2 regions of the Rothia sp. HMSC058E10 genome follow, and region 2 is predicted to be linked to the other one. Evidence: predicted binding sites of a transcription regulator. Region 2 holds the regulator's gene; the other holds the start of a gene.
The links. Region 2 encodes HspR, which represses chaperone genes until heat shock. Its sites were predicted from a motif close to AAGTTGAGTCNNNNNGACTCAACTT; they were not measured.
Positions count from the first base shown of each region.

Region 1 (15,532 bases), on a different contig from region 2:
GATCAGCAGATCCTCGGTAATGGGGTCAACTTTACCGGCGAACTCGATAGCCTTGCGCTGGTCTTCGATCACGCGGGTGTAGACGTCGTTGAGGGCGTGCAGGTGCTCGGTCACGCGAGCGCGGCCTACGGGGTAATCCTCGTGGTTGCGTGCTGCTACCAGTGCACCGACGAGACCGTTGGGGGATGCACCCAGGGTTGCCATACGTTCTGCGATGTCGTCCACGAAGTTGCGAACGGTATCGACCTGCGGGTCAATCATTTCGTGCACGGCGATGAAGTCGGGGCCGGTTACGTTCCAGTGTGCGTGCTTCAGGGAAAGATGCAGTTCGTTAAGGTCGTGCAGACGAGCCTGCAGAACCTCGGAAATTTCTTTGCCTTCGTCAAGAGTAAGACCGGGTGCGGTGTATTGTGCGAATGTCATGTGAGACTCCTTTTTAGTGCGTAGATGCTGCTTCAAGGGGTAGACGGCGGGGGATTCTCACCCGCTATCTCCCCGCAAAAGCGTTATCCTTAGTAAATCATTTTTACACCCCGGAGTCAAGTTTATTTTTAGTAACTCATAATAAGGGTGGCTTTGGATGCGGTTCTGACAACGCTAAAAAATAGCCCAGATAAGGCTTAGCACACCCCGCCACAACCCTGCACCATCAACAAACTATCATTGTGAATACGGTGAAGAACGCGAAAATCGGGCGGCTATTACCCTAAGGCGCGCACCGCATCCAACGTTAACTCGGTATGTAACATGCGGGTACTCCCCAGCTCGGCGGGAACCTCAAGCTCGCCCGGCACTACAATCACCTTCATGCCCGCCGCTGTTGCGCTGCGCACTCCGGATGGCGAATCTTCAACCGCCACACACCGGCTGGGTTCAACCCCCAAACGCTGCGCCGCCAAAAGGTATGGTTGCGGATCTGGCTTCGGATGCGTCGTCTCATCGTTGCCAATAATGACCGAGAACGTTCCTTCCGGGGCGGCATCGGCTGTACGCTGAGCGATCGACGTAGTCGCGTTCGTAACAATTGCCGCTGGAATCTGGGCATCACGCACTTGGGTCAGGAAACGCTCAATACCGGGCAGAAACTCCACCTGCTGATGCGCCAATGCCTCACGAACCTTGGCAACTAGGCGCTCATTAATCTGCTCATCCGGCAGATCAACCCCGCGTTCGCGCAGGCGGTCAAGCGTAAATTTCATGGAAAGCCCCAGGCAATCCAGGGTGTCCTGCTCGGTCCAGGTGCCGCCGAACTCAGCCACCAGAGCAACCTTCGCGGCAGCCCACACCGGCTCGGTATCCACAAGCGTGCCGTCATGGTCGAAAAGAACTGCGGCGGGAAAAGAAGCATTATTCGTCATAGTTTAAGCCTACCGGGCATTTCTAGGTAGCCCGTAGGACAACGTCATCAATCGTCACCAGAAAATCTGTCCCCGCGTTCAGTGGGTTTCCCGCAATACTGAGCAGAGCATCAGCAACATCTTCACGAGCAATCATTGGGATACCCGGAACTCGCGCAACACTCGCCACATCAAACACCTTGACCCCACCCTTGCCAGGCTTATCTGTCAGCAGACCCGGATGCACCCGCGAAATATACGGCTGATACTTAGCAACCATCGCGTCGGCCTTTGCGCGATCCGTAAAAATGCTGCGCATCATGATCTTGCACCCTACACGCATGAAAAAAGATGCGCTCCGCAGCGTATCGCCCACTCCGTAGGCGCTCATAATAACGCAGTGCTTCACACCCGCACCCACTACCGAATCCATAATGAGCGGCAGGCGCTCCTGCATGAACGTGGTGGATAGAAACTCTCGCACCGTAGCTTTCTGCCCCAGGATGCTAACCATTACATCCTGTCCGGAAGAAATTGTGGCGAGCCGCTCAGAATCGTTCAGGGCACCGGGGACAATCATGAGGTTCTGGTGTTCCCCCAAAAGCTCCACCGTCTTATCGGGGTTGCGCACATAGGCGGTAACCATGTGCCCCTCCTCTAGCGCTTTGCGGGTGAAAATGCTTCCGGTGCGACCGCTTGCTCCTAAAACCAGTATTTTCATGTAGGCTCCTATTATTTACCGCTAGGGGGCATGAGTACCCGCAAGCCCCCAATGTGCTCAGTATAACAATAAAGTTTTTGGTTAAAGTTTAGGTTTATGTGGGATTTATCGCGGAAAGCCCGCTGACATGGTGAGTGCTGTACCAGTCCGGGGCACAAACCGTTTAAGATGGCACAGTGAACGAAAAATCAGAGCACTCCGGATCGCACCCGCATGTAAACTCATTAGCTGCACGCACACCTGCCCTCATACAGGTTGCAACCCTCTACGCCGCATACCCCATGGCATTCGTCTCTGCCGCCTGGATTACCGTAGGTCGTGCTCTCTTTGGTGCCGCCGGTGATCTCGTGCCCATTTTTGCTATCTCATTCGGTCCAGCACTTGCCGTAATTCTGTGCCTGGGTGCGTGGTGGATGTTTCGTGATGCGCATCGTCGCGTTGACGGAGGCGAGCACCTGCGGGTTGGTGCATCCTGGGGATTCGTATTTTCCGTGTGGGCCTGCTGGGTGCTCGCTTTTCTCTTTGGGATGTTCATTCCCGATTACCGTGCCGGGGTGCCGGTATCGGGAATTGGTGCGCTCGCGGGTGCCGATTACGTGGGCTACGGTGCAGGATTTGGGAATACCTTCGGAATTTTGACCTTTGCCATGGCTATTACCGCCGCCGTGATCGCTTTCAATGCCAATAGGCGCTCGGCGCGCATGCAGCAGGGTGTTACCGACGAGGTTTTGGAGGAGCAGGCGCGACAACAAAGCCCGTATGACTTCTTGGACTGAGACCTATCTGATTCTCGCCCCCGCGCACTAAAAAAGGCTCTTTATGTAAATAAAGCGTATTTTTCACCGCTTTATTCACATCAAGAGCCTTTTTTGGTACCGAATTTTGGTCCGGAAAACCTGCATTAACCCCTTGCATCCAAACATTGAGTGTAGTAGACTCAAGTTAGCTGTAAAAAGAAGGCGCAGGATGCGCCCCGCACAAGACACGAAAGGATAAGATTTATGGACGCAAAATTCACAACCAAGAGCCAAGAAGCGCTCTCCGCCGCTAATATGAACGCGCAGACAGCGGGTAACCCCAGCATCGAACCTGCGCACATCCTCAAAGCACTGATGGATCAGCGAGAAGGCGTTGCCGTAGCGGTTCTCAAGGCCGCAGGGCTCGATATCGACGCCATCTCGGAAGCCGCATCCGCAGAGATTAAGAAGCTGCCGAAGGCATCTGGCGCATCTGTGCAGAACGCAAACTTCAGCCGCAGCGCCCTCGCCGCTATTCAGAGCGCGCAGACCCACGCTCAGAAATTCGGTGACACCTACATTTCCACCGAAATGCTGCTGCTGGGCATCGCAAGCGGCGATAGCGATACCGCTCGCGCGCTTGAAAACCTGGGCGCAACTGCCAAAGTTATCGAAGAGACCATTCCCCAAGTACGAGGAGACCGCACCGTGGATACCCCGGACCCCGAAGGCACCTTCCAGGCCCTTGAAAAGTACGGTACCGACCTGACCGCGCTCGCCCGCGAAGGCAAGCTCGACCCCGTGATCGGCCGAGACTCCGAAATCCGCCGCGTGGTGCAGGTGCTCTCACGGCGGACCAAGAACAACCCCGTGCTTATTGGTGAACCCGGCGTCGGTAAAACCGCCGTGGTCGAAGGTTTGGCTCAGCGCATGGTCTCCGGCGATGTTCCCGAATCCCTGCGCGGTAAAACCCTGATCAGCCTTGACCTGGGATCCATGGTTGCGGGCGCTAAATACCGCGGCGAATTCGAGGAACGCCTCAAGGCCGTGCTCGAAGAAATTAAGAAATCCGAAGGCCAGATCGTCACCTTTATCGACGAGATGCACACCGTGGTTGGTGCGGGCGCATCCGAAGGTTCTATGGACGCGGGCAATATGCTCAAGCCCATGCTGGCACGCGGCGAGCTGCGCATGATTGGCGCTACTACACTCGACGAGTTCCGCGAGAATATTGAGAAAGATCCCGCTCTGGAACGTCGTTTCCAGCAGGTGTACGTGGGTGAGCCTAGTGTTGATGACACTATCGGTATTCTGCGTGGGCTCAAGGAACGCTACGAGGCGCATCATAAGGTGCAAATCTCGGATGCCGCCCTAGTCGCCGCCGCAGCACTTTCAAATAGGTACATTCCCTCACGTCAGCTGCCCGATAAGGCGATCGACCTGGTGGATGAGGCCGCATCGCGCCTGCGCATGGAGATCGACTCGGCCCCCGAGGAAATCGACCAGCTGCGCCGCGCCGTAGACCGTCTGACTATGGAAGAACTGGCCCTCAAGAACGAGACCGACCCGGCGTCAAAGGAACGCTTGGCGGCGCTGCGCAAAGACATGGCTGATAAGAAAGAACAGCTGGATGCGCTCAACGCCCGCTGGGAAGCCGAAAAGGCCGGTCTGAACCGCGTAGGCGATCTCAAGAGCGAAATCGACGAGCTGCGCTCGCGTGCCGAGGTGGCACAGCGTGAGGGTAACCTGGCGGATGCATCCCGCCTGCTCTACGGCGAAATTCCCGCCAAGGAGAAGGAACTGGAGGAAGCTCAGCGCGCCGAAACTGAGGCTCATGGCGAGGCTATGGTCTCTGAAGAGGTCACGGCTGACGACATCGCCGAGGTTATCTCTTCCTGGACGGGCATTCCCGCCGGGCGCATGCTTCAGGGCGAATCCGAGAAACTGCTGGAGATGGAGAAACGCATCGGTGAACGCCTGATCGGTCAGGAAGCCGCCGTGGTTGCTGTGGCGGATGCGGTTCGCCGCGCCCGCGCCGGAATTTCCGACCCGAACCGCCCGATTGGTTCCTTCCTGTTCCTGGGACCGACCGGTGTGGGTAAGACCGAACTTGCGAAGGCTCTGGCGGAGTTCCAGTTTGACGACGAGCACGCCCTAGTGCGCATCGACATGAGTGAGTACGGCGAGAAACACAGCGTTTCCCGCCTGGTGGGTGCGCCTCCCGGATACGTGGGTCACGAAGAGGGCGGTCAGCTGACCGAGGCCGTGCGCCGTCGCCCCTACTCCGTGGTGCTGCTGGACGAGGTTGAGAAGGCCCACCCCGAGGTCTTCGATATTCTGCTGCAGGTGCTTGATGACGGTCGTTTGACCGATGGTCAGGGTCGCACCGTGGACTTCCGCAACGTGATTCTGATTCTGACCTCGAACCTGGGTTCCCAGTACCTGGTCGATCAGGAGATGCCGTTTGAGGAGCGCACCGAGAAGGCGATGCAAGTGGTTCACCAGGCGTTCCGTCCCGAGTTCCTGAACCGTCTGGACGACATCATCATGTTCGAGCCGCTCTCTTCCGAGCATCTGGGACAGATTGTGAACCTGCAGATTCAGGGCATGGGCAAGCGTCTGACCGACCGCCGCCTGACCCTGGATGTTACCCCCGCCGCCCTGGAGTGGCTGGGCTTGGCAGGGTACGATCCGGCCTTCGGTGCCCGCCCGCTGCGTCGCCTGGTACAGCGCGAGATCGGCGACCGTCTGGCGAAGGGCATCCTCTCTGGCGCTATCCACGATGGTGACACCGTAGAGGTGGATGTGAACCCGGATGTTGCAATGGACGGTCTGTCAGTGACCTCCAAGCGTGACGACTAAATCATCACAGCGCGAAACAGAATGCTAAGTTGCAGCGGGAGCGTAAACCACGCTCCCGCTGCAACTTTCCACTCTCGGAGGAGTTCGTGCTTGCAGAGCTAAGGACCGATACGCCTGTTTGCATAAGCTTCTAGATATTTCAAAATGCTGTGAGAATAACGCTGACGTTTACAACAAGATGATTGAGCCTTTACAAGTTCTTCGCCAATGGTCTGAGGCTCATAAACAAGAAGTACTTGACGCACAAGACGTGTACGATACAACGACATGGCGGCAGAATATATATGAGGAGGGGTTATCGTCTGCACGATAGCCCCTCCTCATGTTGACGGGAGTTTAAGAATAAGAAATAACGAGTTTTCCGATCATATGGGAGCTTTCAACTTTCTGATGTCCCTCACGGAAAGACTCAACACTAAGTCCTGTTAAGATCTCGGTGAGAGTACCCGTAATCTGTCCCGAGTCGATCATGTCAGCTACTTGCCTCAGCAGATCAGACTGATACGCCATATCCTCTGTTGCAAACATGGAACGAGTGAACATAAATTCTGGCGTCACAGAGATCGACTTAGGTTTAAAAGCGCCAATGTTAAGAGTCTGAGGATCGTCAATAAAAACTAATTGACTCTGTGGATTCATGGCAGAGGCGATATCCTCTTCACGATGTTCAGTGTATGCAGAGAAAACGTAGTCGGCGCCGCCAAGATCCTGAACTTGCTGTCCCAAATCTTTGCTGTGATCCACAACGTCATCCGCTCCCAGCTTCTTGCACCATTCAACGGATTCTCGGCGTGAGGCTGATGCAATTACGCGAAGAGAAGTTCGTGCTTTTGCAAGCTGGATCACCATAGAACCGACTCCGCCTGCCCCTCCAATCACCAAAAGATTACCCGAAGTATCTTTGGTGAGACCCATATGATCAAAGAGCGTTTCCCACGCAGTGATTGCGGTAAGTGGAATGGCGGCCGCTTCCGTGAACCCCAGCGATGCAGGTTTCTTAGCGACAATACGGTAATCTACCGTCTGATATTCTGCGTTTGAACCTGGGCGTGTGAGATCACCAGCATAATAAACCTCATCGCCAGGGACAAAACCAGACACATTTTCCCCTACGGACTCGACGATACCTGCCGCATCCCAACCAAGAATTTTAGGATCTTGCTGAACTCCTGCACCCGTGCGTACCTTGACATCCACGGGGTTGATAGAGACAGCTTTCACTCGAACCAGGAGATCCTGGGCGCCCGGAACAGGGATGGGCATTTCAGCCTCAATGAGCGCTTCTGGATCAGAAATTGGTAGGGAACGTAGCATAGCAATTGTTTTCATAGTGTTTGACATAAAAATCATTCTACTGCTCGCCCTACAGACACTTTCAAGGAGGGCTAGTTACTCCGAGGAAACCACGTCATACCTATGGATGAAACATAATTCATAAGGTTTCGTGCCGAGCTGTGTTTTTATCTTTGCCCGAGGCGGGAGCATAGTTTATGCTCCCAGAACTCAGTCTTTAGCGCGTGGAATCAGCTCTTACTTCTTACGATTCTGGTAGAAATCCTTCTCGAATTTGCGTGCCCAGTCCGCAATGAGTCGGTAGGTATCGGAACACAGCTCTAGGGTTGCCTTCGCCTCTATCTGGTCTTCGATGGATGCGGCAGCCTGTTCCAGCCGATCTGCCCACTCGCTGTAGGTATCGGCAATAGACTGCAATAGTTCATGCCCCATCTTTTCATCCACCATGCGGATATTCGCGATGACGGAGACGAAATTGAAGTCTACGCGCGCAGGACTGGAGGCAATATCGTAGAGAAGCTCATGAAGACGTTCCTTGCCTTCGAGAGTAATGGAGTAGACCGTACGCTCAGGCATAGCACTGTCTTTGACGGTGGTGCTCTCCACATATCCCTGCTTATAGAGCTGCACCAGGTTGCGGTATACGGAGGGTGAGCTGATGCGCGCCCAACCGCGCACTCCGCGCTGGTCCATCATTTTGTTCATTTCGTAGGCGCTCATCGGGTGCTCATGCAGAGCCCCCAGGATCATAGCGTCGATAGTTGGGGTTGCCATAATGCTTCCTTTCACTATTGCTGTTGCTAATAATACTATCATTAATACTAGTCTTGCTTATAGTGGTTTGTGATCAAGAGAACCCGGACAGGGAAGTAGGTTGCCCGTCCCTAACTGGGGAGAGAAACATCCCCGACATACACTAGACACATGGAAAAATGGACCGATACGCAGAACTTTGCAGACGCGGGCGAGAAAAGCACACTCATCGCCTCCGCGCATCGCGCCGCCATTCGCTCCATTGAACGAGTCGTCACCGAAACCGTCACCCCGCACGACCCTCAATACGCTGCCGAGGGCATCGAAAAAATGCTCCGCACCGGTAGCGTTTTGGCGCTTACCGGCGCCGGGGTCAGCACCGAATCCGGCATTCCCGATTATCGCGGACCCTCCGGATCGCTCCTGGACCACCGGCCCATGACCTACCAAGAATTCCGTTACGACGATGCCGCCCGACAACGCTACTGGGCTCGGTCTTATGTCGGGTGGAGGCGCATGCGCCGCGCATCCCCGAATCGAGCTCACTATGCGCTCGCCGAACTTGAGCATGCGGGCGCGGTGAACGGCCTGATTACCCAAAATGTTGATGGCCTGCACGTGAGTGCCGGAAGCAAGAACGTGCTGGCGCTGCACGGCGATTTATCCTCAATTCTGTGCCTGGACTGCGGAACGCGCGAGTCGCGTGAGAGCCTGGATGTCCGTCTGGATGCAGCAAATCCGGGGTATCTAGAACGTCTCGAAAGTACCGAATTGCAGGTTAATCCTGACGGCGATGTTGAGATCGATAACGACTATATTCGCAGCTTCCAGATGGTGGGGTGTACGGTTTGCGGCTCGATGAAACTCAAACCGGATGTTGTCTATTTTGGTGAATCCGTGCCCGCCGACCGGAAGGCTCGCCAGCAGCAGATGCTCGCGGATTCTTCGGGTGTGCTGGTGGTGGGTTCCTCGGTTGCAGTGATGAGCAGCTACAAGATTGTGCTTGATGCCCTGCGCACGGATAAACCCGTGGGGGTTATGAATGGCGGTCCCGGACGTGCGGATGCGCGCGTCACCTATTTGTGGCGCACGGGCGTGGGGGAAGCACTGGAAGAAATGCTGGATCGCCTCGATATCTAATCTGCTAATCCGCAGGCTTCTCAAAAGAAAAAAGCGTTGGAAATACCGATTTTCACTATTAAGAGTCTTTTTTGAAAGAAATTAAGGTGCCTGAAATAACATTAAAGTTAAAACCTCAAGATGATATTTAAAGTTTATGGGAATAGTACATCTATCAAAAATACCTGTGTTAATAATTTCTCTTTAAAAAATCCGCTCAAACCGCGTCATAGAGGCGAAGGCAGGGTTTTGAGAGAGTAGTATATAAAGCATGAGAACTAAAAAAATTGCTACTTTCGGTGCCGTTGCAGCTCTGAGCTGCGGATTGGTAGGCGGTTTTACCACCATTCCGGCAGCATTTGCCACTAATTCCCTTCCCGGTAATTCTGTATCTACTTCTGTTCCGGGAAATTCGGACCACTCCCACAGCGATGAAGCTAAGATTTCTTTCCCCAATGAATGGAAAGAAGGTCAGGAATTGACCTTCCAAGGTTCCGGCTATACAACCGAAGACGGTTCTGCTGGATCCACTCTGGTGCTTAAAGACCATGAAGGTTCCATCGTGGGCACCTATGATGCAGATGCGCAGGGCAATGTCTCCGGCAACATCAAGTGGAATGCTGCCTATGCCGAACGTGACTATGTTGAAATTACTGTTCTGACTGGCAAAAAGGCTGGCGATGTGCGGCGCAGCGAGACTGTAAAGGTCAAGGTCGTGGCTTCTGAGAAGAGTGGTTCTCTTCCCGGTGAAGGTGGCCAGGGCGGTATGGGCGCCGTAGGTGGCGGTAGCACTCCCTCATCTACGCCGACTGTGACTCCCTCATCGACTCCTGAAGCAACCACTCCTGCTTCAACTCCGAGTGCATCCACCACTGCTGAGGCTGCAAGCACCCCATCTGCTGCCGCAACCGAGACCGCTCAGGTGACCAACGGTTCTGAAACCCACCAGTTTGCAACCTGCGAAGAGGCTAAAGAAGCAGGTTTCAAGGACATTAAGCGCGGCGACGCTGCATACTCTGAGAAGCTCGACAGCGATCATGACGGCGTAGCTTGCGAAAGCAACGGCGGCAATGGCGAGCAGGGTAGCGCATCCAACGGTAACGGCGGTGCAGGTTACGTTTCGGATAACAACAATAACGGCTCTAATAACGCTTCTTCGAACAGCAATGGCAAGCTGGCTAACACCGGTGCAAACGGTGCTCTGACCGTAGCAGGTCTGGGTATGGTTGCTCTGGGCGTGGGCGGTGCAACCGTAGCTGCTCTGCGTAAGCGCAAGCGTGCCTAAAGACTAGATGATCAAGTCCTCTGGGCGGCTCTAGAAGCTGTCGGAGGCTACAAGAATCCCCCGTTCCTCATGATTAGAGGCGCGGGGGATTTTGCTATTTAAACCTCAAAATCTAGGAAGATAGTTTCCACAAAAAAGCTGCCGATGCCGCCCTCCGAAGCAAGACCCCTCTCGACAGTAATAACGATCGAAAAGCGTACCAATCAGGATTTGCATAGGAGACGTTATCTAAGTCAGAATGTGCCTTTTGCGCATCCTTAAGACCTCTAGATAGGCGCTACACGCTCCGTATATGCAAATTCTGAATTTTTATGAGCATACCACCACATTTTTGTAGTACTGAGTCTCGTTCTTTATCCTTTATTCCCTGCAATCGCGGGGAACTTTTAGATATGCACGAAATACATAACTACAAGTTAAGACAGACACAGGAAGAACACAGGAACGGGCGCGAACCTAGAAATACAAGAACATAACGGCACACAAAACGGAACGGAGAGTCCAATGGATATCTTGATGATGGGACTGGCAGACCTAGTAGCAATTGGCACGCTCTGCACCCTGTACATGATTCGTCATAAGACCCGTGAACTCATGATTTCATACGCGGTTATCAACGCCGGTGTCTTCACCGTAACGGTCGCCCTGGCACATGCCGGAAGCACTGCGGGCGCTATGGGTCTAGGACTCTTCGGCGTTCTCTCCATTATCCGCCTGCGGTCTACCTCCCTAAGCCAGCGCGAGGTCGGGTACTACTTCGTATCTCTCGCCCTCGGTTTGATCTCAGGTGTGCGGCTTGACCCGCCATATATCGCCTTCATCCTCATGGTGGTACTAGTCGGAATCATCGCACTACTGGATTCACCGATCTTTGAAGCGAAAAACCAGCCGCGCACCCAAACAGTCACGGTGGATCGCGCTATCAGCGACGAAGGCACCCTAAAAGCCTATCTGGAATCGCGCCTCGGGTACGAGGTCGTCTCCGCTAAGATCCTGGAGCTTGACCTGCTCAACGACACCACACAGGTGACTATCACCTATAAAGAGCTTCCCCAACTCCAAGAACACCTTAACGCGAACTACGAATACTACGCTTCCTAGGCTTCATCTCGCAGATATTGCTTAAAACTACACCTAAAAACTCACACGTTGAAAGGACCTACCATGAGTCCCCAAGCACCTCAGCCGTACACCCCGTTTCAGGGTGGCGCCGCACAGACTTTGGAATCTACGCACACCCCTGCGGTAGATAATACTCCGTCTTCTCACCGAAGCGGGCACCGAGAGGAAAGTACCATGTCTATCGTGCCAACCTATTGGCAGAGCATCAGCCTCGATGAACTCAACGAAAAGGCCGCTATGCAGACCCGTGTGGACCGCAAATACATTGTGGACGCAGATTATGCGGCATCTATCCTAGCTGAACTTCCCGCCGACGAGGCGGCCGTCCTAGAAATCGACGGTCAGCGTGAATTCGCCTATGACTCTGTATACTTCGACACCCCTGACCTGGTGAGCTATAAGGCTTCCGCCATCGGCAGCCGTAACCGGTTCAAGGTACGTACTCGCAGCTATCTGGATTCTGACCTGAGCTTCTTGGAAGTCAAGACTGAAGGGGCTCGTGAATTCACGGTCAAGGAACGTATTCCGTACTCTATCGAAAACCGTGACATGCTCACTGCAGAAGGCAAGGAATATGTAGCTACCGCGCTTGAGCAGCTGACGGATGCGTCTGTCGATGACCTGGAGCCGGTTATCCGCACCGGGTACCGTCGTACGACTGTATATTTGCCCCAGTCCGAGCAGAATCCGGTGGATTCTCGTCTCACGATTGATACTTCGCTCACCTGGACTCCGCTTTCAGAAAGCGTGCTCATGTACACCGCAGACGGTGGTGAAGGGCCAACCAAGTATCAGGTCGGTACCGAATATACTGCACCCGGTACGGTGATTATCGAAACGAAATCCGGCAGCGCACCTTCAGTCGCCGATAAGTATCTGTGGCGTGCGGGCATCCGACCCGTCAAAATTTCTAAGTTTGCTACGGGTATGGCTGCGCTGAATCCTCAGCTACCGGCGAACAAATGGAAGCGCACGATTCAACGTTGGATGCAGCTTGAACCTGCCGCTTAGATCTAGACCCTGAGCGGGTAACGTCTTAGAACGCGGTACAAGAATAGGGTGGGGTTTGCCAGAGGCTCACCGTGTTAGGGCATTCTGGAAACCCCACCCTCTCGCGTAGGATGGTTGAGGCAATCTTTACCGAGATACTTAATCCCTACAGACAAGGAACCCCGTTCGAGATGTTCAAAAACCGGTTTACATCTGTTCTTACATGCACCTTTGCAGCATCGTTGGCACTTGCCGGATGCGCGATTAGCGGGAACCCTGATAACTCCAAAGCCACTGTGACCGCACAGGAACAGGGGAAGGAACTTAAATCTGGCGTATACACCTCGAACACCAAAAATGGTGAAAAGATTAATGCGCAAACTCACTTTACGCAAGAAGACGTGACCTGGAACCAGGACGCTGTTCTTCCGCTCAATCTGGCAGATCCCACCGCAACCGATGGGGTCAGCGAACAAAACGGCACGATTACGATTACGAAGGGGGGAACCTACCGTATGTCTGGCGACTATACGGGGCAAGTGAAGGTTCAAGCCCCTAAGACAGATAAAGTTCAGCTCATTCTTGACGGCGTTAATATCACGAATGAGACCGGATCTGCTATCAACGTTGCCTCTGCCGACGAAGCCGTCATCTACACGTCTCGGGGCAGCACCAATAACCTCAGTGACGGCCCAGAATACGCAGTTCAGGGCAAAAAAGAGGCAGATTCTACGATCTATTCAACCGCTAACCTAACCCTTGCGGGCGATGGAACGCTGAACGTCGCCGGTAAATTTGACGAGACGGTGCACACCACCAAAGGACTGGTTGTTGCCGGCGGTGCCCTCAACGTTAATTCCTCGAAGACCGGGCTTAAAGGCAAGGACTACGTGGATATTCAGGGCGGAACCCTGCGTATTGAAGCCGCAAAAGACGCGATTAAAGCCACCAACACCGAAAAACAAGGCCTTGGATGGGCGCGCGTGGCTGGCGGTGACACTGTTCTCCGCGCTGGCGACGACGGCATCAAGGCGTTGCGCACCCTTGAGATTCTGGACGGGAAGCTCACCATCGAAGGGTCTGAAGAAGGGCTTGAAGGGCAATACGTCAATATTCATGGCGGCAATACGCTCATCAACAGCAATAACGACGGCGTGAATGCCTCGCTCAAGGACCAGCTGCCTAACGATCAAGAGTATGAGGATCAGAAGGAAGACAGCGACCAGCCGGATGCCAGCCCCGTACCCTTGGGTGGTGCCCGCGATACCACAGAGGTTATTGATACCGTGATCAACATGACCGGTGGAAATGTAACCCTCAACGTGGGTGCCGACGGCATGGACTCTAACGGACACGAGTTCTACACAGGAGGCGAGTTGCTAATCAACGGTCCTCAAGACGATGCCAATGACCCTATTGATCCAAATGGTGACATTACTGTAAGTAACGACGCCAGGATCTCATTTGGCGGCGGTGGTGTAGAGCTTTTCAAGCGCCCGATCGACGACTCCACAAATGGGTATCTGCGAATTGCAGATAACGATACTTTCCCACAAGAGCAATCTGTTCAGGCAGTAGATTCTGCCGGACAAGTCGTTGCAAACTACCGGGTGATTACTCCGGGTGTTAAACAAGTATTTTTCTCGAATCCCTCTATCGTGAAGGGTCAAGAATATACTCTTTACCTAGCACCCACGCTGGTGGATCCGAAGACCACCACCCTTGCACCTGGTGCCGTTGAACGTGGAACTTTCACGGCATCAACCCCCGATCTATAAAACATAACGAGAGGAGAGAATCCTATTCCAACCTTTAGCCTGCGCAGGATAAAACCATCACACAAAACTCCGGCGCGGGTGGCGGTGCACGCCACAAGTATGCATCAGAAAATCCAATTTCTATCACACGACACATACATCAGGAGCCTGCAGGAACCCGTGAATTTGATGCGGCTGGTACCCGTTACCCCGTAGAATTCGGATGTAAACCCTGAAAATACTCACAAACTGCTCAAACAGTGTAGATAGAAAGTGATTCTTTCCCCATGAATAAAAAAATACTGACTTCGGCAACCTCGGTAACTTTGCTCGCAGCACTTGCGCTCACCGGATGCTCAACTACGAGCAACGCCCTCGCCTCTGGCACGGCGGCGGATAGCTCAGTCGGTACGACAGCGACAACATCCTCGGCGACCGCCACCGACACTGCCACCAGCAGCTCGTCATTCTCGACCAACGTGAAAAGCGGCGAAAAACTCGACGTCGATACTCACTATTCGGAGCAGGATCTCAGCTGGGACACTTCCTCCGAAACCGCGATTGACCTGTCAAACCCCACCGCAACGGACGGCGTTACCGTTGAAGACGGAACGCTGACCATCACGAAGGCTGGCACGTACAAACTCTCCGGCGAATACCAGGGGCAGATCAAGGTTGAAACCGCTGACAGCGACGCGGTTCGGCTCGTTCTCGATAACGCAAACATCACGAATTCCAGCGGTGCCGCGCTGAACGTGGTAAACGCTGACGAGGTTATTCTTTACAGCGCATCTGGCACCACCAATACGATAAGCGACGGTGCAGACTACACCGCAACGGGGGAAGATGATCCGGATGCCGTGGTCTATTCCAAGGCCGACCTGACGATCGCGGGTGAAGGCACCCTGAAGGTGAACGGCAACCACGAAGACGGCATTCACACGAATGACGGCCTTGTGATTGCCAGCGGCACTCTTGAGGTCAATGCGGCGAACACCGGTATCAAGGGCAAGGATTATGTGGATATCCTAGGCGGCACTATTAACGTGACCGCGCAGCAGGACGGCATCAAATCCACTAACGATACCGACGAGGGGAAGGGCTGGACCCGCCTGAGCAACGGTACCGTAACCGTGAATGCGGGCGATGACGGTTTCAAAGCCTCTCGGGTCGTCGAAATTTCCGGGGGCTCCCTGACGGTTGAACAGTCCGATGAAGGCATTGAGGCACAGTACATCAACATCTCTGGCGGCGATGTAAACGTCACGAGTGCGGATGACGGCATGAATGCCTCGCTGAAGACAAGCGATTCTGAGAGCACGGATTCATCCGCGAACACCTCTGATACTGCCAATCAGCAGCAGGGCAGCCTGCCGGGTGGGCAGCAGAACGGAACCTCCAATCAACAACAGCAGGGGACGGGTCAGCCTCCTGCGATGTCTGGAACCTCGCAGGACGGCACGTCTCAGAACGGAACTTCAGGCACTGCTCAGCAGCAGAACAACACCCAGAACCAAGGCAATCAGAACATGGGTCAGCCTCCGGCAATGCCCGGC
Region 1 is NZ_KV797627.1:138,446-153,977, forward strand. Features, by position in the region: gene HMPREF2609_RS05340 (Dps family protein) at 1-423, opposite strand, end outside; gene HMPREF2609_RS05345 (HAD family hydrolase) at 702-1,358, opposite strand; gene HMPREF2609_RS05350 (NAD(P)-dependent oxidoreductase) at 1,381-2,058, opposite strand; gene HMPREF2609_RS05355 (hypothetical protein) at 2,235-2,834, shown strand; gene clpB (ATP-dependent chaperone ClpB) at 3,060-5,657, shown strand; gene HMPREF2609_RS05365 (zinc-binding alcohol dehydrogenase family protein) at 5,994-6,998, opposite strand; gene HMPREF2609_RS05370 (PadR family transcriptional regulator) at 7,188-7,724, opposite strand; gene HMPREF2609_RS05375 (Sir2 family NAD-dependent protein deacetylase) at 7,875-8,843, shown strand; gene HMPREF2609_RS05380 (excalibur calcium-binding domain-containing protein) at 9,094-10,107, shown strand; gene HMPREF2609_RS05385 (DUF4956 domain-containing protein) at 10,612-11,208, shown strand; gene HMPREF2609_RS05390 (polyphosphate polymerase domain-containing protein) at 11,404-12,240, shown strand; gene HMPREF2609_RS05395 (carbohydrate-binding domain-containing protein) at 12,411-13,997, shown strand; gene HMPREF2609_RS05400 (carbohydrate-binding domain-containing protein) at 14,264-15,532, shown strand, end outside.
Region 1: a site for HspR is predicted at 2,978-3,002, ahead of clpB (ATP-dependent chaperone ClpB). Genes of this name have one in related genera too.

Region 2 (15,532 bases):
GCAAATACCGTCTTCAGGGGATTCGGTGGTATCAAGCTCTTCTTCGACTGCGGGAGCGATTGCGATGACGAGTTCTTCCCCGTCATCAACAACCTTGTGGTGCCCCAGAGTTAGGGTTTCATCTTCTACCAGGCGGACCTGAGTTCCTGAGGGAACAACGCCTGCTTCAGCCAAAACCTCGCTGGGATTTGCCACAAGTGCACGGCGGTGAGCGGGGCTACCCGCTGCCGTCCCGAAAGTACGTGCGGCTGCAAGAGCATTGACTTTAGTGGTGACTAGTGCAGTCATCATATTCTCCTTAGAACACCGATTGGATAGAAGCCTTTTCTATCCCGGCTATTCCAGTCTCTCGAAGAAAACTCTTTACAGGCAGTGCCGTAACGTCAGTAAGAATGTATGACTATAGTCATGTGACTTTCTGATCGGCAGAATTCAAATCCCGTTTATCTCTACAGCTCATACTTTTTGTACTTTCTGAATCTAAAAAGGCTCTTTATACGAATAAATCGGGATTCTTCACGCTTTATATAAATCAAGGCTCTTTTTCCGCGCCTGGGAGGGGCTTACCGGTTTCGCGCTGGGCTGGATGCGCCCGTCACCCTAGCGTGCGAGCGCATCCAGGGGTACCGTTGAAAACGTCAGTCCCCATCAACTTTCAGGAGAAGTAATGGTCAAAAACATCACGTTCAATGACGGCAACAGCATCCCTCAGCTTGGGTATGGTGTGTGGCAGATTGAGGATAATGGTGCCGCCGATGCTGTCGGTACGGCTCTCGAAGCAGGTTACCGCCACATCGATACTGCATCCATTTATGGGAACGAGGTTGGGGTAGGTCGCGGTATTGCCGCCAGCTCCGTGCCGCGCGAGGATATTTTTCTCACCACCAAGCTCTGGAACTCGGATCAGGGTTTTGAGAAGGCTATTGCCGCGCTTGATGCATCGCTAGAGCGGCTCGGCACCGATTACGTGGATTTGTATCTGATTCACTGGGCTATGCCGCAGCAGGGTACCTATCTCGAGTCGTGGCGGGCGCTCATTGAGTTGAAAAAGCAAGGTAAGGTGCGTTCGATTGGTGTCTCTAACTTTCCGCAGGCTCAGCTGCGCGAAATTATCGCCGATACCAGCGTGACCCCGGCGATTCACCAGATTGAGCTGCACCCATATTTCTCGCAAGAAGATATGCGCGCGGTGCACAGTGAGTTTGGTATTGTGACTGAGGCTTGGTCGCCGCTCGGTCAGGGTGGCGAGATTCTGAAAGACCCGGTGATCGTTGAGATTGCGGGTAAGCACGGTATCTCTCCGGCGCAGGTTGTGCTCGCCTGGCATCTGGCGAAGGGGATCGTGGCGATTCCGAAGTCGGTTACTCCTGCGCGCATTGCCGAGAACTTTGCGGCCGCTAATGTCACCCTGGATGCGGCAGACATTGCGGCGATTGATGGGCTTACGCGGAAGGATGGTCGCATAGGTCCGGACCCTGAGAATCCTAAATTCTAGGCGCAACGTACCGCGAAGCTTTGCCGTGAGTTGTTGGGGCTCGAAGCCGGAAAATTTTTAACCATATTTCGTGCGGAGGCGGATATACGATAGCGGCGCAGTTCTGACAGCATGACTGGCAAGACCGCCCACGGTCGCAGACATAATGCTGTCAGTTGTTTGAGCACGCATCGTTGTATCCGCCTCCGCCCGGTGAAGCATGCTGCCACCCCTATCAAGAACGTTTATTCGTTTTCTTATGCGCCGTCTCCGAGCGACCCGAGTCGCCCTCATCTAACAGCAGTGAGAGCGAAATACGGCGGCGAGACGCATCCACCTCAACAACCCTCACGGTCACGATATCGCCGTTTCGTACAATATCGTGCGGGTTCGCAACATACTCGCGGCTCATCTGCGAGATATGAATCAGCCCGTCTTGGTGCACTCCGATATCGACGAAGGCACCGAAAGCCGCCACATTCGAGACGGTTCCCTCAAGCACCATCCCAACGGTTACGTCCTCAAAGCGAGAGATATCCTCAGAGAAGTGTGCGGTACGAAATTCGGGGCGCGGGTCACGCCCGGGGCGGCGCAATTCCTCAAAAATATCGCGCACGGTGTATTCGCCAATACTCTCGTTCACATAGTCAGCGGGGTCGAGCGCGGTGAGCGGGTCTTCCCCGTCACTGCCGATAAGCCGCCCGGCTTGCCAGAGTGCCCCATGTTTCCGCTGTGCATCGGCGATAATACGCCGCGCCACAGGGTACGATTCGGGGTGCACGGCAGAGGCATCCAGCGGTTCGGTACCGTGCAGAATACGCACGAACCCTGCCGCCTGTTCATAGGCCTTAGTACCTAACCGAGGCACGTTCAGAAGCTCTTCCCGGGTGGTGAAAGCCCCATGTTCGCTACGGTACGCCACGATATTTTCGGCAATCGTGCGGTTAAAACCGGCAACACGCGCCAGCAGTGCGGCGGATGCACTGTTCAGGTGAACCCCCACCGCGTTTACGCAGTCCTCAACCGTATTATCGAGGGCGCGTCTTAAAGCGGTCACGCTGACGTCATGTTGGTACTGCCCCACGCCTAAAGACTGGGGATCAATTTTGACGAGTTCGGCAAGCGGGTCTTGCAACCGCCGGGCGATCGAGACCGCCCCGCGTACCGTTACGTCAAGATCGGGCAGCTCTTCGCTGGCGAGTTCAGAGGCCGAATATACGGATGCCCCCGCCTCTGAGACGGTAACCTTCTGCGCCGCCTTATACCCCTGAGAACGCAGCTTCGCCAGCAGTTCGGCGGCGAGTTTATCGGTCTCACGTGAGGCGGTGCCGTTGCCAATGGCGATAAGCTCCACGCCGTGGGTGAGCACCGCATCTTCAAGGGCAGCGAGCGCACCGGCACGGTCGTATCGAGGCGCGTGCGGGTACACCGTGAAAGTTTTCAGCACGTGCCCGGTGCCGTCAATAACCGCGCATTTCACGCCATTACGCAGCCCCGGATCAAGCCCGAGGGTGACTTTTTGCCCGGCGGGCGCGGCAAGCAGAAGGTCGCGCAGGTTCGAGGCGAAAACGGTGATGGCTTCGCGTTCTGCCATCTCGAAGAGGGCGTTGCGTATGCGGTCTGCCAGGCGGGGGTGCAGCCGTTTACGCCATGCGGTGCGCACGGTTGCGGCGAGCCAGCCGAGCACGCGGTCTTCACTGTCGACGGTGTTGAGAACCTGCACGGGTATGCGCAGCGCGGAGGCGACTTCACGCTCGTATCCCGAACGAACGTTCTCGTAGTTTTCGGCAAGGGCAAGCGCAGCAGCACGTGCCTCACCACGGAGTTTGCTCAGGGGCGGGGCTGGTGTGGCACCGTCAATACTGAGCCGCACGATTCCGGCTTCTTTGGCGCGAAGCAGGGCGAGAACCCGGTGCGGGCGAATACGCCTAATGCTATCGGAGAAGTCGAAATAGTCGGCAAATTTTGCCCCTTCGGCTTCTCTCCCAGCGATAACTCGGCTAGAGATCGTTCCGGTGGCAACCATTCTTTCGTGAAGACGTTCGGCGAGCGTTGGGTCGGTCAGCGCCCGGTCGATCAGGATAGCGCGGGCGCCGTCGAGGGCTTCTTCCACCGTTGTAATTCCGGTGCCTTCGGATTTTCCGGCATCTGCCGCATGTTTATCGTCGGTTTCATCCGGTTCGTCCACATAGGCTGCGGCAATATCGTAGACCCCGGCAAGCGGAACTTCGAGCAGGTCTTCAACGAGCGCCTCCAGACCTGCCGCGCGGGCACGCTGCGCCTTGGTGATGCGCTCACTCCGGTAGGGTGCGTAGAGTGCTTCGAGGTCTTGTTTACTGGATGCCGCCCCCACCCCCGTGATGAGTTGTTCGTAGGTGAGCGGATCGATCAGCCCGTCTTCGCGGCGTTGGGCGAGCGAGCTGAGAATATTCTCGCGGCGAGTTTCGAGCGCACGCAGGGCATCGAGCCGGGTACTAATAGCACGCAGGTGGGTGTCGGTGAGCGCACCCGTAGCTTCTTTGCGGTAACGAGCGATAAACGGAACCGAAGCCCCGGAGTCGAGCAGGTTTACGGCGGCACGAACACGCGTGGGTTTGAGGTCTAGCTCCTTAGCGAGCATCGTTAGGATGCGGGTGTTCGTAGCTTCGGTGCGCTCGTGTTTTTCGCTCATTCTCTCAGTTTCGCATTCTCGGGTGTGCTGTGCCAGTCTTGCGGGGGTGGGGCGCGGGGTATGTTGCGCATCGGAGCGTAATAAATTTTACAGCTATGGTCCCGCATCTAGAATAGGTAATAACATCACATCGCTATTTTTCAGATAGTCCGGCGATTGTGCAGAAGTTATGCGCCGGGGCATAGAAGATGACATGACGGTAGCCGGTTCACGGTGGACTGGCTGAAATAGCCGCCCGAAAGAAGGTTTCGCATGTATGGTCGTGCTGACGATCGCGCACAGGCGCCTTCACGTTCATCTTTGCCGCCGGGGTACGGGGAATTTCATCAGCAGTTTGGCACGCTGATTACCGCCTTGGCTGCGCAGGGCTGGACTCCGAGCGAAACGCACCGTCGTATTCGTGTTCTTTTTCCGCAGGTTAACCGGGAACATCTTGATTTTGCTTTAGATTCTGGCATGTGGGAGTTTGGTTCGCACGGCGAGCAGACTCCCACCCATGTTTTGCTGGCGACCGCCGTCTGGTATGCGGTGGCAGAGGCTTACGGTCTGGCACCGGATGGTTCCTACGCCGCAACAACTCTGGATGCAACGGTCATGGCGGATATGATGCGCTTATTGGAGAGCGCACGGGTTTCACCGCAGAATATCGCCCTGATTTTAGGGAAGGTGGGTGCTGGGCTCAAGTACCTGGCGCTGCATCCATATACACAGCTTGATGAGCTTACCTACCGCGATGTGTGCCAGCATCTTCCGGCTGAGTCCCAAGACGTGGCGCACGGTTCGTTTGTATGGCCGCCCTCCTGCGAGAGCATTCGTGATCAGCTGGGTGATGGCGGATGGTCAACCGCCATGCTGCGCACCGGTGTGTGTCCGCCCGATTATGCGGAGTACAACTGGCAGCTGGGCGGTACTTCGCTCACGGATATGGAGTTCCGCAACCAACTGGGCAGTTTCATGAGTTACTGTATTCGGTATGATCGGCAGCCGACGGTGCTTGCCTACGGAACATGGTCTACTATGCGCAGTAATCTGGGGCGGGTGCCGTTTCTAGCGGCGGTGCGCGCGAAGTACGGGTCGTGGCATACCGCCTTGCAGGTGGGCCGCACAATGGTGACCGATGCCCTGCAGATGACGAAAAGTGAGGTCGCGCCGGTGCGGGTGCCGCCGCATCCGCCCAGTATTTCGCCCGAGCAGCTTGCGGTGCAGGGTATTGGGGTTGTGAAGTCTGAGCAGACGGTTTCTGCCCGCGACCGCTGGGATGAGGTAGCGAACTCACTCGGTCAGCGTTTGGCGAGCCTGCCCTGGAGCAGGCATCTGCGCACCTACTATGTGCTCACGGGTGCCGCGAATGCTAACGCAATGCCGCTTGTGTGTATCTACCGCTCCCCCGCCGGGTTCCTGTGCGAAATTGCAATGGAGGCTGAGGTTTTGCCCAAGTTCAGCACCGACTATCTGCGTTCGCACGGGTGGGCGGCACCGACCCCCATGCAGCCCATGTGGAACCGGAATGTTTTTGACCCTCATGAGGCCGCGCAGGATGTGGTGCAGGCAATGCGCTGGGGTATGGGCTGTTCTCGCTGGGACTACTACCGCACGGATGACCTAGTGTTGGATGCCGAGGATACCTCGGGTACCGAGGCCGGTTAAGCCGGGGCGCGGATTCTTCCGTTTCTCCTCCCCTATCACGCTAAAAGGCTCTTGATGCGAAAAAGAGCTAGTAACGCCGCCCTATTTACATCAAGAGCCTTTTTATACCGGAAGTAATGCGGAACAGATAACCGCCGAAGTGTCTTTACTTATTATTCTTCGGTGCCTTCATATCCACCACCGGATGCGACTGCGTAATGCTGGTCTCCGGGATTTCGGGGTTGATGCTGTTCTTCACAAACCACCCGATAGTCAGCAGAATAAACCAGATGGGCATGAGCATCAGACCAGTGAGAGTGTCTTTATCGGTAGCAAGAATCCCGATGATGAAAGCAAAGAACGCAAGCACGATCCAGCATGCCACCACGCCGCCGGGCATGGGATAGGTGGTTTCCCGGTGCAGGTTGGGGCGCTTCGCACGGTAACACAGGTAGCTGACGAGGATCATCGACCATACGAAGATCACAAGTACTGCCGCCATCGTGGTGACCAGCGTGAACGCCTCAATAATCGAGTCGCCAGCATAGAGCAGGGCGATGCTGGAGAGTAGCAGAATCGAGGTGAGGAACAGCGCATTGCGGGGCACGCCGCTCCCGGAAAGGTTACCGAGGAACTTCGGGGCGTAACCTTCCTGCGAGAGACCGTACACCATGCGCGAAGTCGAGAAGATACCCGAGTTCGCCGATGATGTTGCCGAGGTCAGCACCACAACGTTCACGATATGCGCCGCAATGGCAATACCGGCGAGGGTAAACATGGTCACGAAGGGGCTCTTGGCCGGATCAATTTCACGCCAGGGGTTTACCATCAGAATGACGATCAGGGCGCCCACGTAGAAGATGAGAATACGAACCGGCACGGAGTTGATAGCCTTCGGCAAGGTCACCGTGGGGTTCTGAGTTTCGGCGGCGGTAGTACCTACCAGCTCGGACCCCATAAAGGCGAAAACCGCAATCTGGAAGGCGCCTAAGAATCCGGTGGCACCGTTAGGGAAGAACCCACCGTCGTTCCATAGGTTGGCTACCTGAGCATGAGCACCGCTGGGTGTCGTGAAGCTCGTAGCAACCATAATGGCACCCACAATAATAAGGGCGCAGATGGCAACAATCTTAATCATGGCGAACCAGAACTCGATCTCACCGAAGTTCTTCACCGAGGGCAGGTTCAGCGCCAGTAGCGCAATAATCACGACGAGTGCTGGAACCGCTTTCGGTAAATCGGGCCACCACAGCTCGGTATAGCCCACGATTGCGATAATATCTGCGACCGCGGTGACTACCCACATAAACCAGTACGACCATCCGAGGAAAAACCCTGCGGGGCGCCCGATCAGGTCGGTAGCAAAGTCTGAGAATGACTTATATTTCAGGTTTGATAGAAGGATCTCACCCATCGCACGCAGCACCAAGAAGATAGCGGCGCCGATAACCATGTAGACCAAGAGGATAGATGGACCAGCTTTAGAAATTGCCTTACCGGAACCCATGAAGAGCCCGGTACCAATAGCACCGCCGATAGCAATGAGCTGGATGTGTCGGTTGCTCAGCCCGCGGTGCAGTTCTTCAGCATTATCTGTCGTGTCTGCCGCCGATGCGGCATTATCGTGAGGTTGCTGCATGACAGTTCCTCTTTCGTGGTTGGGTCCCGCAGCCGAGCGGGACAGCCCCGGCTTTCGGGGCGGCAAGTGCAGCACTCAGCCCGTAAGATACGGTGAGCTATCACAACTTTTGAATATATATTCTACATAACAGGGACGGTATTGTGTAATTATCTCCAGGAAGTGTGTCGCGTATCTATAGCATGCGTCACGAATAATAAATTCTTTATGTCGCGATTTAAAAAAATTCGGAAGAGATCTACGAAAAACCCTTGACAATAAGCCTTACTTTCGGAAAATACAGCGCACGTGAGGTATATCCCTTTCCTGCCCAACTCGCCACATCCTCAAAAGAAAAATTCTCATCATATATAATTTCTATACAAATTTAAGAATATCTATACATACTGGGGTCTGTTCTGGTACATGCCGTATGTCATCGCCCCATAAGACACATCGGGCGGGATGCCGCACGTTTTCTCTACACGCCGCATCCCGCCCGCTATTAAGGAATAAATAAGACTCGCTACTTAGTTTCCGCCCGCACCGACTCCGCAAGAAGGCGCTTACGCGCATGACGGCGCACCATAATTTCGTACCCAAGCTCAACCCCGATAAACCATATAGGGCTAAGCGCCAGAGCTAACCCGGTTTCTGGCTGCAAGCTCAGGGCGTAGATCATCAGAGCGAAGAACACCAAACCAACCCAGCTCATCGTGCGACCGAACGGCATCTTATACTGTGAGGCTTCATGCCGTTTAGGGAACTTCTTGCGGTATACCAGGTACGACACGAGAATCATCGACCACGTGAAAATACCCATAATTGAGGCCACCGAAGTCACGACAGTAAACGCTTCCAGAAGCTCACGCCCAAACGCCAGCATCACCAGGCTAAAGAGCAGAAGAACTGTCGTTAGGTACAGGGCGTTCGTGGGCACGCCGTTCTTCGAGAGCTTCTTCAGGAAGGAAGGTGCATTCCCATCCTCCGCCAGCCCATACACCATGCGCGAGGTCGAAAAAATACCTGAGTTCGCCGAAGACGTTGCCGACGTCAGCACCACAAAGTTAATGAGCGATGCGGCAATTGACACACCCGCCAGTGAGAACATCCCCACAAAAGGACTCATATTAAGGTCGAGTTTATCCCAAGGAGTCACCGCAAGAATCGCCGACAGCGGCAGCACATAGAACAGCACCATGCGCAGCGGCACGGCGTTAATTGCGCGCGGCAGGGTACGTTCGGGGTTCTTTGTCTCTGCCACGGCGGTACCCACCAGCTCAGCGCCCACGAACGCGAACAACGCAATCTGGAACGAGCCCAAGAAACCCGTCAGACCGTGAATAAACACCCCGTTGCCCGAAGGTCCCGGGCGATCCCACAGGTGCGTGATGGAGGCGACCGTTCCATCCGGGCTCGTAAACCCGAACACGACCATCACGGCACCCACGGCGATAAGCGCCAGAATCGACACGATCTTAACCATGGCGAACCAGAACTCGATCTCACCGAAGTTTTTCACCGACGGCAGGTTCAGTGCCAACAGCGCCCCGATCACAATAAGTGCAGGAATAAATGAGGGCAGCTCGGGGAACCAGTAATGCGTGTAATCCGTAATCGCCAGCACATCCGCAATACCCGTGGTCACCCAGAAGAACCAGTACGACCAACCGACGAAAAAGCCCGCGCGAGTACCCAAAATATCAGATACGAAATCGGTAAATGACTTGTACTTCGGGTTCGATAGCAGAATCTCGCCCATCGCACGCAGCACAAAATAGATAATGATGCCAATAATCGCATAGACAAATACGATGGAAGGTCCCGTGAGCGAAATAGTCTTCGCTGATCCTAGAAATAACCCCGTACCAATTGCACCGCCGATAGCGATGAGCTGGATATGCCTGTAACTTAATCCACGCTTCAGGCTCTCTTCACCCGTGGAACTCTCATTCTCGGTAACTGTATGCTTGGAAGGCCGCTGTGTCACTATTCCTCTTTTCTGTGTGTGCTCTGCCCTGCGGGCTACAACCTCAACAGGAAGCCCCGACCTTCGGGGCATCACGATGCAGTTCAGATTTTCGCACGAGCACGGCTCACGGAAAATCGCATCGTTACGCCATGACTACACAGAATTCTACCCGCAAAAGATGCATACCTCGCATGAACCTTGGCTATGCCTATGCTATCTGGGGGTGGCGACACGCCGACGATGCTTCTCTCAGCCAGCGCTCTCCCCCGCTAAAACGCTGAAAATAATGCTTATCGCAAAAAATATGTTAAAACTTTACGATTAAATAAACTTTCCTGAGGTTTGCCGCTACAATTGCAATGCCCAGTGTGGAAATACCGCATCACTCATCTCATCACAAACATCAGGAGGACACTCACTCATGGGTAAACTATCAAATGCTGCACTGCGTCTCACTACCGGCGCGCTTATGCTCGATGCGGGCGTCAAGAAACTCGGCGCCGACGAAGGTACCTACGCATATCTGCAGCAGATGGCGGCATCAGGTGTGCCCGCCGTCGCCAAGCTCGATCCAAAAACCTTCGGTAAACTTATTTCCTACTCGGAAACCGCGCTCGGCGCTACTCTGCTGACCCCTTTCATCCCCAGCCGTCTGGCGGGCGCGGGGCTGACAGCCTTCGGCGCGAACCTCATGACCATGTACTTCCGCAACCCCGACATGCACGATAGCGCATTCCGCCCCACCCAGGATGGGCAGCAGCTCGCCAACAACATCGTGATTCTTGGCGCGGGTCTGGCGTTGCTGTTCTCCGGCAAGAAGAAGTAGTCTGCACGGCGACTTCGCGGTCGTAAAGGCCAAACGGGGGCAGTTTCTTCATTAAAATGAAAAACTGCTCCCGAAATTTTTAACAGTGCCTCCCTCCGCGCGCCGCTACGTTATCCTGATAGGTATGTCATCTCAAGAGCAGAACGCGCAAACCACCGCATCAGCCAACGCCGATACGCCCCAGACGCCCGAGAAGAAAACGGTACCGCCCGAGTTCTTCCGCCAGCCCTACTCCTTCGTGCGCCGCGGCGACCGCCTAACCTCGCGCCGCCAAAAAGCGTGGGACACCTACTCCCAAACCCACGTGCTCGACATACCCCGGCTACGGGCAGATACCTCTGTAGCCCCCGAAGCCACTTTCGACCCGGTCACAATCTACGGGCGTGAAGCCTACCAGGTTGTCGAGATCGGTTCCGGGCTGGGCGAAGCAATCGTGCACCGCGCCTCCGAAATGCCCGAGGCAAACTTCCTTGCCGTTGAGGTCTACACCCCTGGCATTGCGGATCTGCTGCTCAAGATGGGGCAGGCCGGGGTTGAGAATGTGCGCGTCGCTCAGGCTAACGCCCCCGAATTGCTAGATAACATGCTGGAAGAAAATTCGGTTGATGAGCTCTGGGTTTTCTTCCCCGACCCTTGGCACAAGTCACGCCACCACAAACGTCGTCTGGTCTCCCCCGCTTTTGCCGACAAGGTTGCGCGTGTGCTCAAACCCGGCGGAATCTGGCGCCTTGCTACCGACTGGGAAGAATACGCTCACGTGATGCGCGATGTCATGGAGGCACACCCCGACTTCGAGAATCTGCATGCCGGTGAAGGCGCTACCGAGGACGACCCCGTGGGTGGTTGGGCGCCGCGCTGGGAGGGGCGCATCCTGACTAGCTTTGAGAGGAAGGCTCGTGAGGCGGGCCGCCGTGCCCACGACCTGACGTATAGGCGTAAATAAGTTATCTGCTAGGGAAAGGGTAACGATACCACTTTGCCCTTGCTCAAACAGCCGGAGGCATACTCGCTTCGCTGCGTTACCTCCGACAACTCGCATGTAGGCAAAGGATATCGTTGCCCAAAAAGGCTTACGCCGTGGTCGGGTCAGGCACGCCGCCCGCCTAACACTCGTAAAGGGTGAAGTAGGCGTATAGCTAGGCTGGCATGTCACGTTACGTTGTCGTTGGTTGAGAACCACCCACGGTAAAAACTATTTCTGCCGGTATAGCACTACCGCCGAGGAACGTTTGCGCGGTGCCGGGCGCTGACCCCGCTGGATGTTCACTACATCCCCGCGGGTGCTGGCCGCGAACACTCGTTCCGCCAGCCCCAACTTGGCGTGCGCATCCTCAAGCTGAGCCTGCAGGCGGGCAATATGATCCCGGTGTTCCTCAACCATCTCTTCAAGCTCAATAATCCGGCGGATTCCCTCAAGCGAAACGCCTTCCTGCGAGAGCTGTTGAATACGCTGAAGTAAATCCACATCGCGCTGCGAATAGCGCCTGGCCTTACCCGGCGCACGCGAAGGCTGCACCAGCCCCAGGCGGTCGTATTGGCGAAGCGTCTGCGGGTGCATACCCGCCAGCTCCGCCGCCACCGAAATCACAAAAACCGGCCTGTCGGCGCTGTAGGCAGACGCCAATGATTGCTTATTATGGGCACTCATAAGCTACCTAACTTTCTTCAAAAGGTCCTCACGGGGGTTCTCCTGCGGTGCCAGAGCAATGAACTTCTCGAAGGCTTCCTTCGCCTCATCGCTTAGGTTCTGCGGCAGGTGTACCTCGGGGATCACCAGCAGGTCGCCGGTGCCCGACTTGGTTTTGAACCCGCGTCCTTTCGCACGCAGTTTACGACCCACGCTGCCGGGAGTCAGCCGCAATTTGACGGTTTTACCGCCGGGTACGGGCACTTCCAGCACACCGCCGTTGACGGCCTCTTCCAGAGTGACGGGGGCACGCAACACCAGGTTGTTTCCTTCGCGACTGTAGTGCGGGTCATCTGAAACACGCACGGTCACGATCAGATCGCCGCCGGTGCCGGGGCGGCCCTTGCCACGCACACGCACCTTCTGCCCGTCCTTCACACCCGCCGGGATGCGCGCCTCAGTACTCGTGCCGTCCGGCAGGAACACGGTCGCCTTGGTGCCCGTGTACGACTGCGGCAGGGTAATACGTGTGCTGGTGGAGAGGTTATTATCCTGCGGGGCACGCTGCTGCCTGCCGCCGAAGCCTTGAGCTCCCCCGAACCCGGTGGCATCCCCAAAATCGGCACTCGTGAACCCGGCGGTACGGCGTGAACCACCCGCGCCGCCAACGCCACCACCGAAGAGTCCACCGAGCAGGTCTTCAATGTTGATACCTTCGCCACCGCCGCTGGTCGTGAAATGCACGTTTTGGCCGTTAAATCCGCCGAAACCACCGGCACCACCAAATCCGCCAGCGCCGCCTCCGAAGCCGCCATTAGCGAACCCTGCGGCACCGTATTTACGAATCTGGTCGTATTCTTCGCGCTGTTTCTTATCCGAGAGTACATCGTAGGCTTCGGAGACTTCCTTGAATTTCTTCTCGGCTGTCTCGTTCCCGGGGTTTAGGTCGGGGTGATATTTGCGCGAGAGTTTGCGGTAAGCCTTTTTAATATCAGATTCAGAGGCGTCTTCTTTCACGCCGAGGGTTTTATAAAAGTCTTCTGACAGCCAGTTTTCGCTTGCCATGTAGTTCTCCTTTCCCGTCGTCCGGGGTTCTTGTAACTGCCCCTAAGAGGGCACAACCTTAGTTTTTAATCCTATATAAAGTTTAGTCTACTAGACTCAATTTTGGAAGAGAAATCCCAGAAAATCCGCGGAAATATGCGGCAAACGGGCGGGTTCTCAATTTCTCAAGAACCCGCCCGCTGTATGCTCTACGGAGTGTTTATTCGGCGGCAGCCACCGCAACCTGGGCGGTGCGTACCACGCGCTCTTTCACGCGGTACCCGTATCGCAGAACCATCGAAATGTGGTCCGGTTCTACCTCGCTGGTCGGCTGCTGCATGACCGCTTCGTGAATATTCGGGTCGAAGGGCTCGCCCACCTCGCCGAAACGTTCCACGCCTTCTTTTTTGAGAGAATCCTCAAGCTTGGTGGCGATCGCAGCGAAGGGACCTTCCTGCAGGTCGCCGTGCTTGCGTGCGGCGTCAATATCGTCGAGCACCGGCAGAAGCAGGCTCACAATATCGCTCGCCACGAACTCCCGAAGCTGCTCCTTCTCGCGGGCGGCACGGTTCTTGAAGTTTGTGAACTCCGCCTGCAGGCGAAGCAGGCTGTCCAGGCGTTCTGCCGCGAGTTTCGCATCCTCTGAGGGTGCTTCCTCACTCGGCTCGGGGGTTTCCCCCGCCGCAGCCTGATCGGTTGCGGCAGGGGCTTCCTCGGCCTCGGGGTGACCCTCGGCGGCGGGGGCGTTGAATGCCTCCTCCAGTGGGTCTCCCGCAGTGTTCTCGTGTTCAGCCATGATTACTTCTTCTCGTCTTCGTCCTCGTCGATAACTTCGGCGTCTACCACATCTTCGTCATCTTCCTTGGAAGAAGAAGCGGAGTCTGCGTTAGCCTCTGCCTGTGCGGAAGCGTACAGAGCCTCGCCCAGCTTGGTCTGGGATGCCTGCAGCTTCTCAAGAGCAGACTTCACGGCATCTTCGTCATCGCCTTCAAGAGCCTTCTTGAGCTCGTCAACATCGCCCTGAACCTCAGTCTTGACGTCTTCGGGCAGCTTCTCGCCGTTCTCCTTCAGGAGCTTATCGACAGAGTATGCCACAGACTCGGCGGCGTTGCGGGTGTCGGCTGCCTCGCGGCGTGCCTTATCCTGCTCTGCGTGAGCCTCAGCATCCTTGACCATGCGGTCGATGTCTTCCTTCGAGAGGGAGGTACCGCCGGTGATGGTCATGGACTGCTCAGCACCGGTGCCCTTGTCCTTTGCGGAGACGTGCACAATGCCGTTGGCGTCAATATCGAAGGTGACCTCAATCTGGGGTACGCCGCGCGGTGCGGGGGCGATACCGGTCAGCTCGAAGGTACCCAGGTTCTTGTTGTCGCGGGTAAATTCGCGCTCACCCTGGAACACCTGAATCGACACGGAAGGCTGGTTGTCTTCAGCAGTGGTGAAGGTCTCAGAACGCTTGGTCGGAATAGCGGTGTTGCGCTCGATCAGCTTGGTCATCACGCCACCCTTGGTTTCGATACCGAGGGACAGCGGGGTCACGTCGATCAGCAGAACGTCCTTACGGTCGCCCTTGAGCACACCAGCCTGCAGGGCTGCACCCATTGCCACAACCTCATCAGGGTTAACACCCTTGTTGGGTTCGCGACCGGTGAGTTCCTTCACCAGGTTAGCCACGGCGGGCATACGGGTGGAACCACCCACGAGCACGACCTCGGAAATATCCGAAACCTTGATGCCTGCTTCCTTGATAACGTCTTGGAAGGGCTTCTTGGTGCGTTCGAGCAGGTCGCTGGTGAGGTCCTCAAACTTTGCGCGAGAGAGCTTCTCGTCCAAGTGAATGGGGCCTTCGGGGGTTACCGAGAGGTACTGCAGTGAAATGTTGGTGCTGGATGCACTGGAGAGCTCCTTCTTAGCCTGCTCAGCTGCCTCCTGCAGACGCTGCAGAGCGATCTTGTCTTTGGAGAGGTCTGCGCCGGTCTTGGACTTGACCTGCTCAAGCAGCCAATTCACAATGCGCTGATCCCAGTCGTCACCGCCCAGACGGTTGTCACCGCTGGTTGCGCGCACCTGAATGGTGGAGAAGCCGTCTTCGTCCTTGCCAACTTCAAGCAGGGAGACGTCGAAGGTACCGCCACCAAGGTCGAAGACCAGAATCAGTTCGTCTTCTTTACCCTTGTCCAGGCCGTAAGCCAGTGCAGCTGCGGTCGGCTCGTTCACGATACGCAGAACGTTCAGACCCGCGATCTCGCCGGCTTCCTTAGTAGCCTGGCGCTCAGCGTCGTTGAAGTATGCGGGAACGGTGATAACCGCATCGGTCACCTTGTCGTTCAGGTATGCTTCAGCGTCGTTCTTGAGCTTCTGCAGAATACGTGCGGAAATTTCCTGCGGGGTGTATTTCTTGCCGTCAATTTCAGTCGTCCAGTCGGTGCCCATGTGGCGCTTGACGGACGAGATGGTGCGATCAACGTTAGTAACCGCCTGGCGCTTTGCCACGCTGCCGACCAGAACGTCGCCATCCTTAGAGAATGCGACCACGGAGGGGGTGGTGCGGGCGCCTTCAGCGTTAGGGATAACTTCCGGTTCGCCACCTTCAAGGGTGGATACAACCGAGTTAGTGGTGCCGAGGTCAATACCAACTGCACGTGCCATGTTTTGTACTCCTTAGTGTTATGCC
Region 2 is NZ_KV797640.1:134,071-149,602, forward strand. Features, by position in the region: gene HMPREF2609_RS08045 (hypothetical protein) at 1-291, opposite strand, end outside; gene HMPREF2609_RS08050 (aldo/keto reductase) at 668-1,495, shown strand; gene HMPREF2609_RS08055 (Tex family protein) at 1,710-4,145, opposite strand; gene HMPREF2609_RS08060 (TY-Chap domain-containing protein) at 4,398-5,792, shown strand; gene HMPREF2609_RS08065 (amino acid permease) at 5,938-7,410, opposite strand; gene HMPREF2609_RS08070 (amino acid permease) at 7,916-9,379, opposite strand; gene HMPREF2609_RS08075 (hypothetical protein) at 9,783-10,187, shown strand; gene trmB (tRNA (guanosine(46)-N7)-methyltransferase TrmB) at 10,312-11,130, shown strand; gene HMPREF2609_RS08085 (heat shock protein transcriptional repressor HspR) at 11,380-11,835, opposite strand; gene HMPREF2609_RS08090 (DnaJ C-terminal domain-containing protein) at 11,839-12,879, opposite strand; gene HMPREF2609_RS08095 (nucleotide exchange factor GrpE) at 13,079-13,654, opposite strand; gene dnaK (molecular chaperone DnaK) at 13,657-15,507, opposite strand.